Regions from separate parts of the Serratia sp. EC4 genome, predicted to be linked through region 3. Evidence: predicted binding sites of a transcription regulator. Region 3 holds the regulator's gene; each other region holds the start of a gene.
What was found. Region 3 encodes LexA, which represses DNA repair genes until DNA is damaged. Its sites were predicted from a motif close to TNCTGTATGTACATACAGNA; they were not measured.
Positions count from the first base shown of each region.

Region 1 (4,225 bases), on a different contig from region 3:
AATGCGAATGCGGCGGCCAGCCAGATAAACGAAGGGAGCAGCTGTTCGCGTGGGGTATGTTCGATGATCAGGGCGTGCAGCAGGCTGGCCAGCAGCCACGCCTGCGCCACGATCAGCAGGCCGCTGAACAGCCCCAACAGCATGGAAAGGCGCAGCCAACGCTGCGCCAACGAACTCTGGGTTTTAAGCCAACGGGTTAACTGTTGCTGTCTGGTTTTTTTCATCAGATATGCGTCTGCGTCGCCGGCGCCCGTTTGTTACGGGCTGGGTTAACGTACTGTTAAATAATAGTGTTTGGCGCAATCGGCGACAAACAAGCGAGGTCCCATGTTACCTCGTCACCCGGCAGACTGAAAATAATAAAGCGGGCAAATGTGGCTATAACAGACGCGAGAAGGGGGCGGAGGGGGGAAACAAAAAAAGCGGCTCAAGAGCCGCTTTTTGCCGATGATGAAAACGTCTTAGCAGACTTCTGCGCCGGCGATGCCGTCCAGGTAACGTTCTGCGTCCAGCGCCGCCATACAGCCGGTGCCGGCGGAAGTGATCGCCTGGCGGTAGACGTGATCCATCACGTCGCCTGCGGCGAAGACGCCGGGGATAGTGGTCTGGGTCGCATTGCCGTGAATGCCGGACTGTACCTTGATGTAGCCGTTTTCCAGCTCCAGCTGGCCGCCGAAGATGCCGGTGTTCGGGCTGTGGCCGATAGCGATGAACACGCCGGCCAGTTCCAGTTCACGGGTTTCGTTTTCCGCTTTGGTGCTGCGGATGCGCACGCCGGTCACGCCCATTTCATCGCCCAGCACTTCGTCCAGCGTATGGTCGGTGTGCAACACGATGTTGCCGCTTTTCACTTTTTCCATCAGCCGGTCGATCAGTATCTTTTCTGAGCGGAAGCTGTCGCGACGGTGGATCAGGTGAACCTCGGCGGCGATGTTGGACAGGTACAGCGCTTCTTCAACGGCGGTGTTGCCGCCGCCGACCACCGCGACTTTCTGGTTGCGGTAGAAGAAACCGTCGCAGGTCGCGCAGGCGGAAACGCCTTTGCCCTTGAAGGCGTCTTCGGAAGGCAGGCCAAGGTAGCGGGCGGAGGCGCCGGTCGCGATGATCAGCGCATCGCAGCTGTATTCGCCGCTGTCGCCGAACAGGCGGAACGGACGCTGCTGCAGATCGACGCTGTTGATATGATCGAAGACGATTTCAGTTTGGAACTTCTCCGCGTGCTCGCGCATGCGCTCCATCAGCGCCGGACCGGTCAGGCCGTCGGCGTCGCCCGGCCAGTTTTCCACTTCGGTGGTGGTGGTCAGCTGGCCGCCTTGTTCCAGACCGGTGATCAGCACCGGATTCAGGTTGGCGCGCGCCGCGTAGACGGCGGCGGTGTAACCGGCCGGGCCGGAGCCCAGAATCAGTAATTTGCTATGTTTAGCCGTGCCCATGAATAACCTCTTTATTCCACAATGGCGGACAATGAAGCCGATTGTAGGGAAAATGGCGCAGTAAAAAAAGCGCCGGGCGACGTTGTTAACGATTTGTATGATAGTTGTCGCCTATTAATGCACCCGCTGTCGGCAAATCGTACGCCGAACGCAGAAATTTACCTTATCAAAGCTGCATTCGGCCGCCGAATCGCCAACCGCGCAAAAACGGCGCATTCTGCGGCTTCAGCCGCTCCCCGCCGGGGTTTATCTGCCAGCGATTCATAACCAAAAATGGGATGCAGACTTTTCGTGACGGTACGTTGTTCTGATTTTGCTTCTTTTACTTTGACAATCCGCTGCGCATTTGCGAAAACATCATAGGAAGAAGAAATTATCCCCGTAACACCAGCAAATCGTACGTATTTGCGCCGCGAGGCGGCAATGCGCGATGGGTGTGCGGAGCAGAGCGCGCAAGCGTTTGCTGATTTTTTCTCGACCTAAACGTCGTTACCTGCGTCGCGCGGGGTTGGACAGACAGGCTGCGCGGCGTGGAATGATGGTAGTGAAGAAGCATATGACAGGCATCGGGTCTTCGCTTGGAACGAACCCTTACACATTGACGTTGGCTAGGGTGTGGCAAGTGCACGGAAGAAAATAAGAGAGACAATAATAATGGCAGACAACAAGAAACGCCCGGGTAAAGATCTTGACCGTATCGACCGCAACATCCTGAATGAGCTGCAGAAGGATGGGCGTATTTCGAACGTCGAGCTTTCGAAGCGCGTGGGGTTATCCCCGACACCATGTTTGGAACGCGTGCGCCGTCTTGAGCGCCAGGGTTTCATTCATGGCTATACCGCATTGCTTAACCCGCATTATCTGGATGCGTCCCTGCTGGTTTTCGTGGAGATCACGCTGAACCGCGGCGCGCCGGATGTGTTTGAGCAATTCAACTCGGCAGTGCAGAAGCTTGAAGAGATTCAGGAGTGTCATCTGGTTTCCGGCGATTTCGACTACCTGTTGAAAACCCGCGTACCGGATATGTCGGCTTACCGCAAATTGCTGGGCGAAACCTTGCTGCGTTTGCCGGGGGTTAACGACACCCGTACCTACGTAGTGATGGAAGAAGTGAAACAGAGTAACCGTCTGGTTATCAAAACACGGTAAGGTGCAGGTGCAAAACCTGATTAAATTGGTTACACTCCTGTTTATTCATACAGTTTCGGCGCCGGGGCAGTTTCTCGGCGCTGTTGCTATGTCAGCTAACAGGAACCTGGAGAGCCTTTCTTGAGCCAGGAATATACAGAAGATAAAGAAGTTACCCTGAAAAGACTCAGCAGTGGCCGGCGTTTGCTGGAAGCTGTGCTTATCGTGGTAGCGATTTTTGCCGTTTACCTCATGGCTGCGCTGGTCAGTTTCAATCCGTCTGACCCAAGCTGGTCGCAGACCGCGTGGCATGAGCCGATTCACAATCTGGGCGGCGGTGTCGGGGCCTGGTTGGCCGATACGCTGTTCTTCACCTTCGGGGTGCTCGCCTACGCGATACCGCCGATCATGCTGGTCTTGTGCTGGGCGGCTTATCGCCAACGCAGCAACAGAGACTACATCGACTATTTCGCGCTTTCCCTGCGCCTGATCGGCACCCTGGCGTTAGTGCTCACCTCCTGCGGGCTGGCGGCGCTGAACGTCGACGATCTCTATTACTTCGCTTCCGGCGGCGTGATCGGCAGCCTGCTGAGCAACGCCATGTTGCCGTGGTTCAACGGCATCGGCGCTACGCTGGCGCTGTTGTGCGTATGGGCGGCGGGGTTGACGCTGTTTACCGGCTGGTCCTGGCTGGTGATCGCCGAGAAGATCGGCGGGGCGGTGCTGGGCGTCGCGACGGTGATGACCAATCGCTCACGTCGCGAAGAGCGCTATTTTGAGGATGACGAGCGTTACGTTGACGACGAGCCTGAGCAGGCAGGGAAGGGTGCCGCCGCAGCGGTTGCCGCGACCGCCGCCGGAGCCGCGGCCGCCGATGACGACGTGCTGTTCTCCGCGCCTTCGGTCACCGAAAGCGCCAAAGCGGCAGAAGAAGATGCCGCCGATCCGTTGCTCAGCGGCCTGCGCGCCGACGATGGCGAGCTTGAAGCGGAAGCCGCACCCATCGCGCCGGCGGCTTCGCCTGCACCGGCGGTGAAGGCAGAGATCCACGAGCCCGTTGCAGCGCCGATCGCCACACAGGCTCCGTCGGTAACGGTGGCGCCGGCCGCGCCGGCCTCTGTCAATCAGCACCCGGTGAGCGCCCCGGCGCAAGACGCTACGCCGCCGCTGTATTCCTTCGAGATCCCGGAAGAAACGCCTGCGCCTAAGGCGACGCGTCCTGTCGATCCTTATCAGGATGACGATGAGCCGCGCCTCGGCAACTGGCAAGAGCCGGCCGCGCCGCAACCGCCGGCGCGTTCTCCCTTTGATTTTACCGCCGCACAGCGTGACAGCGTCGACATCGGCAGTTCGAACGGTTTCAGCGCCACCGGCGCCAAACCGCAGCCGGATACGGCGGCAGCCGCTGCTGCTGCGGGCGTCGCAGCGGCGACCTTTATGCCGGCCTTCACGGCGACCAGTGACGGCAATCCGCAGGTTAAGCAGGGCATCGGCCCTGAACTGCCGCGGCCGAATCCGGTGCGCATCCCGACCCGTCGCGAACTGGCTTCCTACGGCATCAAGCTGCCTTCGCAGCGTGCGGCCGAACAGGAACAGCGCCAGACAGAGGCGGAGCCTCAGCAGCCGGCGGCGGTGAACCCGCAGGATGAAGAGGCGCTACAGGA
Region 1 is NZ_JBNIDE010000003.1:560,888-565,112, reverse strand. Features, by position in the region: gene cydD (heme ABC transporter permease/ATP-binding protein CydD) at 1-224, opposite strand, end outside; gene trxB (thioredoxin-disulfide reductase) at 462-1,433, opposite strand; gene lrp (leucine-responsive transcriptional regulator Lrp) at 2,088-2,582, shown strand; gene ACP39K_RS12970 (DNA translocase FtsK 4TM domain-containing protein) at 2,703-4,225, shown strand, end outside.
Region 1: a site for LexA is predicted at 2,618-2,637, ahead of ACP39K_RS12970 (DNA translocase FtsK 4TM domain-containing protein). Genes of this name have one in related genera too.

Region 2 (4,225 bases), on a different contig from region 3:
TCAGCCGCATTCAGGAGGCCTTGGCGCGCATAGCCGAAACCCAGGGCAATTCAGAGCAAACCAAAGCGCTGGCGCACCTGCTGAAAAACCTGCATGCGATCGATGCGCAGCTGGCCAATATCGAGTCAGAGCAGACGCTGGCCAGCGGGCAGGCGGAAGAGAACAGCCTGGCCGACGATCGCTTAACCGGCTGGAGCGACATCCGACTGCGCATCAGCCGCCATTTGACGCCGCAGTCGGCCCTGTTCCGCCATGCCATCCGCATGTCGGCAGTGCTGTGCGTGGGTTACGCCTTCATCCAGCTCACCGGCATGCAGCACGGTTACTGGATCCTGTTGACCAGCCTGTTTGTCTGCCAACCGAACTACAACGCGACCCGCCGGCGCCTGGCGCTGCGCATCATCGGCACCCTGGCCGGTATCCTGATCGGCCTGCCAATCCTCTATTTTGTGCCTTCATTGGAAGGACAACTGGTGTTGATCGTCATCACCGGTGTCTTGTTCTTCGCTTTTCGCACCGTACAGTATGCCCATGCAACGATGTTCATCACGCTGCTTGTGTTGCTGTGCTTTAACCTGTTGGGTGAAGGTTTCGAAGTAGCAGCCCCGCGCGTTTACGATACCTTATTGGGTTGCGCCATCGCCTGGGCGGCGGTCAGCTTTATCTGGCCGGACTGGAAGTTCCGCCAACTGCCGGCGGTGGTGGATAAAACGCTGAATGCCAACTGTCGCTATCTGGACGCCATTCTGGTGCAATATCATCAGGGTAAGGATAACGGGCTCGCTTACCGCATCGCGCGGCGAGATGCCCACAACAGCGATGCCGAACTGGCTTCGGTCATCTCCAACATGTCCGCCGATCCCAAGGCCGACAAGGCGTTGCAGGAAGCCGCCTTCCGTCTGCTCTGCCTGAACCATACTCTCCTGAGTTATATCTCGGCGTTGGGGGCGCACCGCGAGCGGTTGAATACCCCTGCCACACTCGATCTGCTCAATGATGCCGTGTGTTACGTGGACGGCGCCTTGCATCAGGAAGAACGGAACAGCCAGCGCATTGCGCAAGCGCTGGAACAGCTGGCGGAGCGTATTCGCAAAGCCGTTCCAGAACCTGAAAGCAAAGAACAGTTGGTCTTGCAGCAGGTGGGGCTAATGCTCGAGCTGCTGCCGGAACTCACCGCACTCCATACCCAAATCAATAAGGCAACCTAATTATTCAGGGCCCGCTTGATGGGCCCTGAACTACTGGCTCATGGCCATGGCGACGCATAGCCATCGTATGATCGAACCAGCGCACCAGTTCGTTGCGCAATTCGGTAGGCAACGCCGCCTGATGATAACCGGCTATCGCGCCGCCCAGCGACAGCAGCACGCGCAGACCCAGATTGGTCTGCTGTTGCAGCAGGCGAAGATAGCTACGTTTAGCGCCATGCAGCCGCAGGTCATAGGCATTGCGAATACCCGCTCGCCATAGCAAGCGCTCCATGTTGACATCTATATTCGGCAACGCCTTCAATCTGCCGTGATCGCCGGCCTTGAGCCGCTGTTCTCGGCGCGCTTCCCTGATAGCCTGCCAGGCCAGCCCTACCAGCTCGTTGCGTTCCCGCCACAGCGACTCGTCAACCCAGTAATAGCGCAAGGTGATGGGCACACCGCGCTTGGAATAGACCATATTGACCATGCCCCGGGCGCGAAAGGCCGGTTCCATGCTCGCCGTAGCCCGCAAGTACAATTCACCTTCCGCTACCACCGCAAACATTACCCCTTCAGCCAGCAGCCCATAGCCGCCAAACTGTGATCGTGTGGTGATGGCGCCCAGCGCCGCAAAGCAATTTTTAGCCTGCGCGATTCTTCTCGTCGACATCCTTTTCATAGCGTTCCTCCTTTTTAGGTTCTGGCCGTATTATTTCTCTCATCAATGAAAAAAGTAACGTGAACAACTAATTAGAAAAATACGCACTATCCGCCCGCCTGCCAATCACAAAAATCGTCGGTACAAAAAATGATCGCAATTATGCGAGCCGCTACGAAAATTTGGGTTGATCTTATCCTAAATCAGGGATACTGTATAAACATACAGTAACACGACGGGCGGGAACTTTATGCGTACTCAATCACTCTACCAACCTCATTTCGGCCATGGCTCTTATACAACGCGCAATGTTGCGAAGAACACGGATATCGGCAAAGAGAATGGCTTGATCAGTGAACTTGTTTACAACGAGCGCCAGCCCGCAGTGGCTCAATTACTGTTGCCCCTGCTGCTGCAATTGGGCAAGCAGTCTCGCTGGCTTCTGTGGCTGACGCCGCAGCAAAAATTAAGCAAGCAATGGCTGCAGCAATCCGGCCTGCCTGTCGATAAAATGGTGCAATTGAGCCAAATCAGCCCGGTGAATACGGTTGAGGCGATGGAAAAAGCGCTGCAAACGGGAAATTACAGCGTGGTTCTCGGCTGGTTGCCCGAGCTAACGGAGGAGGATCGTCTAAAATTAAGACGTGCGGCAGAATTGGGTAATGCCTATGGGTTTATCATGCGCCCTCAACGTGACATTAGCCCGACTCACGGACACTGTTCCACCCTAAAAATTCACTCTTCTTTGTATCATTAAGTAAATTTAGGATTTTTCCCATCATTTTCGCACCCCCTAAGCGGAACCTTTGCGGGGGAAGGCAAAAAGCTAGTCCGGCTGCGGTTTGGCAGGCAAAAACGCGCGATGAATCGCCGTTTTTTTAGGCTGAGAATGTTAGCAAATATGTACGATTCCGCGTTTTTTTTTAGAGCCTTATCACATCACACTTGTAACTTTCGCGCCACGTTGTAGACTTTACATCGCCAAGGTTGCTCTATAACGTCAGAAAAACTGGCGAGTAACAAACGAGGGCTTAAACCTTGGCGAAGGAATTTAACCAAGGGCTTAAACAGCTTTAAAGCTCATTGCCTATTTGGATGATAACGAGGCGCAAAATGAAAAAGACAGCTATCGCATTAGCAGTGGCACTGGCAGGTTTCGCTACCGTAGCGCAAGCCGCTCCAAAAGATAACACCTGGTACACCGGTGCTAAACTGGGCTGGTCCCAGTACCATGACGTTGGCTTCTACGGCAACGGTTACCAGAACGGTATCGGCAACGGCCCAACCCATAAAGATCAGCTGGGTGCCGGCGCGTTCCTGGGCTACCAGGCAAACCAATACCTGGGCTTCGAGCTGGGCTATGACTGGCTCGGCCGCATGCCTTACAAAGGCAGCGTGAACAACGGTGCTTTCAAAGCGCAGGGCGTTCAACTGGCCGCTAAACTGAGCTACCCAATTGCTGACGATCTGGACATCTACACTCGTCTGGGTGGTATGGTATGGCGTGCAGACTCCAAAGCTAACTACGGCCGTACTGGTCAGCGTCTGAGCGACCACGACACCGGCGTTTCTCCGCTGGCTGCTGTTGGTGTTGAATACGCACTGACCAAAAACTGGGCTACCCGTCTGGATTACCAGTTCGTAAGCAACATCGGTGACGCAGGTACCGTTGGCGCACGTCCAGACAACACCATGCTGAGCCTGGGCGTTTCTTACCGCTTCGGTCAGGATGACGTAGTTGCTCCAGCACCAGCTCCGGCTCCAGCTCCAGTTGTTGAAACCAAGCGTTTCACTCTGAAGTCTGACGTGCTGTTCAACTTCAACAAATCTACTCTGAAAGCAGAAGGCCAGCAGGCTCTGGATCAGCTGTACACCCAGCTGAGCTCCATGGATCCTAAAGACGGCTCCGTAGTTGTTCTGGGTTACACCGACGCCGTTGGTTCTGACCAGTACAACCAGAAACTGTCTGAACAACGCGCACAGAGCGTTGTTGACTACCTGGTCTCCAAAGGCATCCCGTCAGACAAAATCTCTGCACGTGGTATGGGTGAAGCAGATGCAGTTACAGGCAACACCTGTGGCTACAAATCTGGCCGCGCTACCAAAGCTCAGATCGCTTGCCTGGCACCAGATCGTCGCGTAGAGATCGAAGTTAAAGGTATCAAAGACGTTGTAACTCAGCCTCAGGGCTAAGTTTACTCGCCTAATAAAAAACCCCGCCAATGCGGGGTTTTTTTTCGTCCTCTTGTTGCCAGAACATTCAATGCCTGGCGCCATAGAGGCGTTCTCACGCGCTTACTTGGGATCTTTGCCCAGAATCGCCTTCAAGTCTTCTTTCAACGACGACATCTGGTTCGCATACTTTTCTTTGCGTTCA
Region 2 is NZ_JBNIDE010000003.1:480,965-485,189, forward strand. Features, by position in the region: gene yccS (YccS family putative transporter) at 1-1,208, shown strand, start outside; gene ACP39K_RS12665 (TfoX/Sxy family DNA transformation protein) at 1,213-1,869, opposite strand; gene sulA (SOS-induced cell division inhibitor SulA) at 2,099-2,605, shown strand; gene ompA (porin OmpA) at 2,962-4,041, shown strand; gene matP (macrodomain Ter protein MatP) at 4,144-4,225, opposite strand, start outside.
Region 2: a site for LexA is predicted at 2,059-2,078, ahead of sulA (SOS-induced cell division inhibitor SulA). Genes of this name have one in related genera too.

Region 3 (4,225 bases):
CGTCGGCTTGATCTTTATTCATAGTCTCTCCGTTAACCTGTGGTGAATCAGTGATCCCTGTCGCCGGCCGGGGTTAACCAGAAAATTTTCTGGCTGATGCTCCCTTCACCTTAAGAAGCAACGCTCCCCTTCATTTACCAGCCACATGATTCATTCTAGTTAAACATGGAAATAAAAAAGCCAATTTGCAGAATAAAAAACCATTAAAAAACAAAATAAAAACAAAAAACGCCAACAAACAACGAGCTAACGCGAACGGATCTGGACTAAAAACATGTAAGCAAACATGAACAAAACATAAGATAAATTAATAAATAACCCAACAAAGCGTTCGACCTAGCGTGCAGCAAACCAACTGCCGCGCACCTGATGACGGTGCCAAATCCAGCCCAACGCCAGGCCGCGCAGCGCCAGAAACACCGCCAGCGCCAGCCAGAGCCCGTGGTTGCCTAACAGCGGCACGCTGAACAGCGCCAGACCGTATCCCGCAGCGGCCACCGCCATGCTGTTACGCATCTCGGCGCCGCGCGTGGCGCCGATAAACATGCCGTCCAGCAAATAGCACCATACCCCGACCAGCGGCAGAATGACCTGCCAGGGCAAATAATGTGCGGCCAACGCACGCAGTTCCGGCAAAGAGGTCAATGCCGCCACGATCTGCTGGCCGGTAACGGCATACGCCAGGCCGAAGGCCAACGCGACCAGCCCTGCCTGCCTGCAGGCCGCGTGCCACACCTTGCGCAGTTGGCTGTCGTCCCGGGCGCCGTAGGCGTGGCCCGAATGAGCCTCCACCGCATAAGCAAAACCGTCGAGCGCATAGGCGGTGAACGTCAGCAGATTCATCAATACCGCATTGACCGCCACCACCTCGCTTCCCAGGCGAGCGCCGAAAATGGTCAACGACGCAAAGCACAGTTGCAGCAACAGTGAACGCAGCATGATGTCGCGGTTGAGCGCCAGCAGGCGACGCAGATCGCCACGCCAGGCCTGGCGCAGCATCTGCAGGGTAATACCGCGCAGGCGCATCACCCGCCACGCCAACCACAGGCCGAGCAGCAGCGTAGCGTATTCGGCGATGGCGGTTGCCGCCGCCGCCCCCCGCACGTTCCAGCCCAGGCCCATCACCAGCCAGATATCCAGCACGATGTTCAGCAGGTTGCCGACGATCAGCAGGATCACCGGCGCCCGCACGTACTGCACGCCGAGCAGCCAGCCCAGCAGCACCAGATTGGCCAGCGCCGCCGGGGCGCTTAACCAGCGGATCTCAAGAAAACGCCGCGCCTGTTCCAGCACCTCGCCATCGCCACCGACGATCCGCAGCGCCAGTTCGATCAGCGGATAACGCAGCAGGACGATCGCCGCGCCGCCCAACAGCGCCAGCAGCAGCGGTTGCATAAAGGCGCGCGCCAGCGCTTGCGGGTTCTGTGCCCCCAGCGCTTGCGCCGCGAGGCCGGTGGTGCTCATGCGCAGGAATAACAGCAGCATGAAGAGGAAGCTGGTCGCCACCGCGCCGATCGCCACGCCCCCCAGGTAGATCGGGCTGTCGAGGTGGCCGATCACCGCGGTGTCCACCAGCCCGAGCAGCGGCACGGTAATATTGGAGAAGATCATCGGCAGGGCGAGGCGCCACAGGGCTTTATCGGTGTCGCTGGTGAAGGCGGAAATCAGGCGCATGATGGGATGTTCCTGTGACTGAGTGACAAAGGGCGAAGTCAGAAACAAAAACGCCCCAAAACAGGGGCGATTGATACAGGGAGCGGCGGTGATGGGCCGGCGATTAAATCCAGTCGCCGTTGCGGATCACGCCGACCGCCAGCCCTTCGATAGTGAAATTCTGCTGACGCAGATCGACCACTATCGGTTGGAATTCGTTGTTCTCCGGCAGCAGTTCAACCACGTTGCCGTGCTTTTTCAAGCGCTTGACCGTCACTTCGTCTTCGATCCGCGCCACCACGACCTGGCCGTTGCGCACGTCTTGCGTTTTGTGCACCGCCAGCAGATCGCCGTCCAGAATGCCGATGTCGCGCATTGACATGCCGTTCACCCGCAGCAGGAAATCGGCGCTCGGTTTAAACAGGGAAGGATCCACCTGGTAGTGCCCTTCGATGTGCTGCTGCGCCAGCAGCGGCTCGCCGGCGGCGACGCGGCCGATCAGCGGCAGCCCTTCTTCTTCTTCCATCAGCAGACGGATACCGCGTGAGGCACCGGAGACGATTTCGATCACGCCTTTGCGTGCCAGCGCCTTCAGGTGTTCTTCGGCGGCGTTAGGCGAACGGAACCCCAGACGCATCGCGATCTCGGCACGCGTTGGCGGCATGCCCGTTTGCGAAATGTGCTCGCGAATCAGATCGTAGACCTCTTGCTGTCTGGTAGTTAGTGCTTTCATTCCGCCCCCTGTTTGTTTATACAGTCTTGCTGTGAGTATATACAGGTAAGCGCGGATTGGGAACCGAAGAATAAATAAAAATCAGTCAGTAGGCGCTTTTCGTCAGCCGAAATGCTGCCATAGGACCGTGCCCCAAACGAACAGCGCCAGTGCGATCGCCAGCGACACCGCCGCCGATCCCATGTCCTTGGCCCGCCCGGACAGCTCGTGATGTTCGCTGCCGATGCGATCCACCACCGCCTCGATCGCGCTGTTCAGGATCTCGACGATCATCACCAGCGCTACCGATCCGATCAATAAAATGCGCGCTATCGCACCCACATCCAGCCAGACAGCCAGTATGATAGCCAGAAGGGTGACCACCAGTTCCTGGCGGAAAGCCGCTTCGTGCTGCCAGGCGGCGGATAGCCCTTTATAGGAATAGCCGGCGGCCTTGATGATGCGGGTCAGTCCGGTTGCTTGGTTTGCCATGTTTTCGTGCCTTTCTCAGAGGTCGGTCATAATAAAAAGAGTCTAGAACAGTCCGCGCTGACGGCTCTCGGTTTTCGAACACCACAGATCTGCTACCCGGTTTCTGGTATGCTTGCGGCGCATTGCTAACAAGAGGCTTCACGTTGTTATGTCAGGTTGGCGTAAAATTTATTATAAAATATTGAATTTACCACTTAAATTGTTGGTAAGAAGTAAGGTCATCCCTTCAGATCCGGTTACCGAGCTAGGGTTGGATCCCTCACGGCCGATTTTGTATGTTTTACCTTACAATTCCAAGGCGGATTTGCTGACGCTGCGCACCCAGTGCCTGGCGCAGGATCTGCCTGATCCGCTCAACTCGCTGGAGATCGACGGCACCGTGCTGCCGAGCTACGTGTTCATTCACGACGGCCCGCGCGTGTTCCGCTACTACACCCCGAAAGAAGAGTCGGTAAAGCTGTTCCACGACTATCTGGATCTGCATCGCAGCAACCCGGATCTCGACATTCAGATGCTGCCGGTTTCGGTGATGTTTGGCCGTTCGCCGGGCCGCGAAGGCCACGGCACGCCGCACCTGCGTCTGTTGAACGGCGTGCAGAAGTTCTTCGCCGTGCTGTGGCTCGGCCGCGACAGCTTCGTGCGTTTCTCCAACACCGTGTCGCTGCGCCGCATGGCTACCGAACACGGCACGGATAAAACCATCGCGCAGAAACTGGCGCGCGTGGCGCGCATGCACTTCTCGCGCCAGCGCCTGGCCGCGGTGGGCCCAAGCCTGCCGGCCCGTCAGGATCTGTTCAACAAGCTGTTGGCGTCCAAAGCGATCGAAAAAGCGGTCGAGGACGAAGCGCGCAGCAAGAAGATCTCGCACGAGAAGGCCCAGCAGAACGCCATCGCGTTGATGGAAGAGATCGCCGCCGACTTCTCCTACGAAACCGTGCGTCTGTCCGATCGCGTGCTGAGCTGGACCTGGAACCGGTTGTATCAGGGCATCAACGTCACCAACGCCGAGCGCGTGCGCCAGCTGGCGCAGGACGGCCACGAGATCGTCTACGTGCCCTGCCACCGCAGCCACATGGACTATCTGCTGCTGTCCTACGTGCTGTATCACCAGGGCCTGGTGCCGCCGCACATCGCCGCGGGCATCAACCTCAACTTCTGGCCGGCCGGCCCGATCTTCCGTCGCCTGGGCGCGTTCTTCATCCGCCGCACCTTCAAGGGCAACAAGCTGTACTCGACGGTGTTCCGCGAATACCTCGGCGAGCTGTTCACCCGCGGTTACTCGGTGGAATACTTCGTGGAAGGCGGCCGTTCCCGCACCGGGCGCCTGCTGGAGCCGAAGACCGGCACCCTGTCGATGACCATTCAGGC
Region 3 is NZ_JBNIDE010000008.1:151,169-155,393, forward strand. Features, by position in the region: gene ACP39K_RS19865 (CsbD family protein) at 1-22, opposite strand, end outside; gene dinF (MATE family efflux transporter DinF) at 337-1,674, opposite strand; gene lexA (transcriptional repressor LexA) at 1,778-2,386, opposite strand; gene ACP39K_RS19880 (diacylglycerol kinase) at 2,489-2,857, opposite strand; gene plsB (glycerol-3-phosphate 1-O-acyltransferase PlsB) at 3,006-4,225, shown strand, end outside.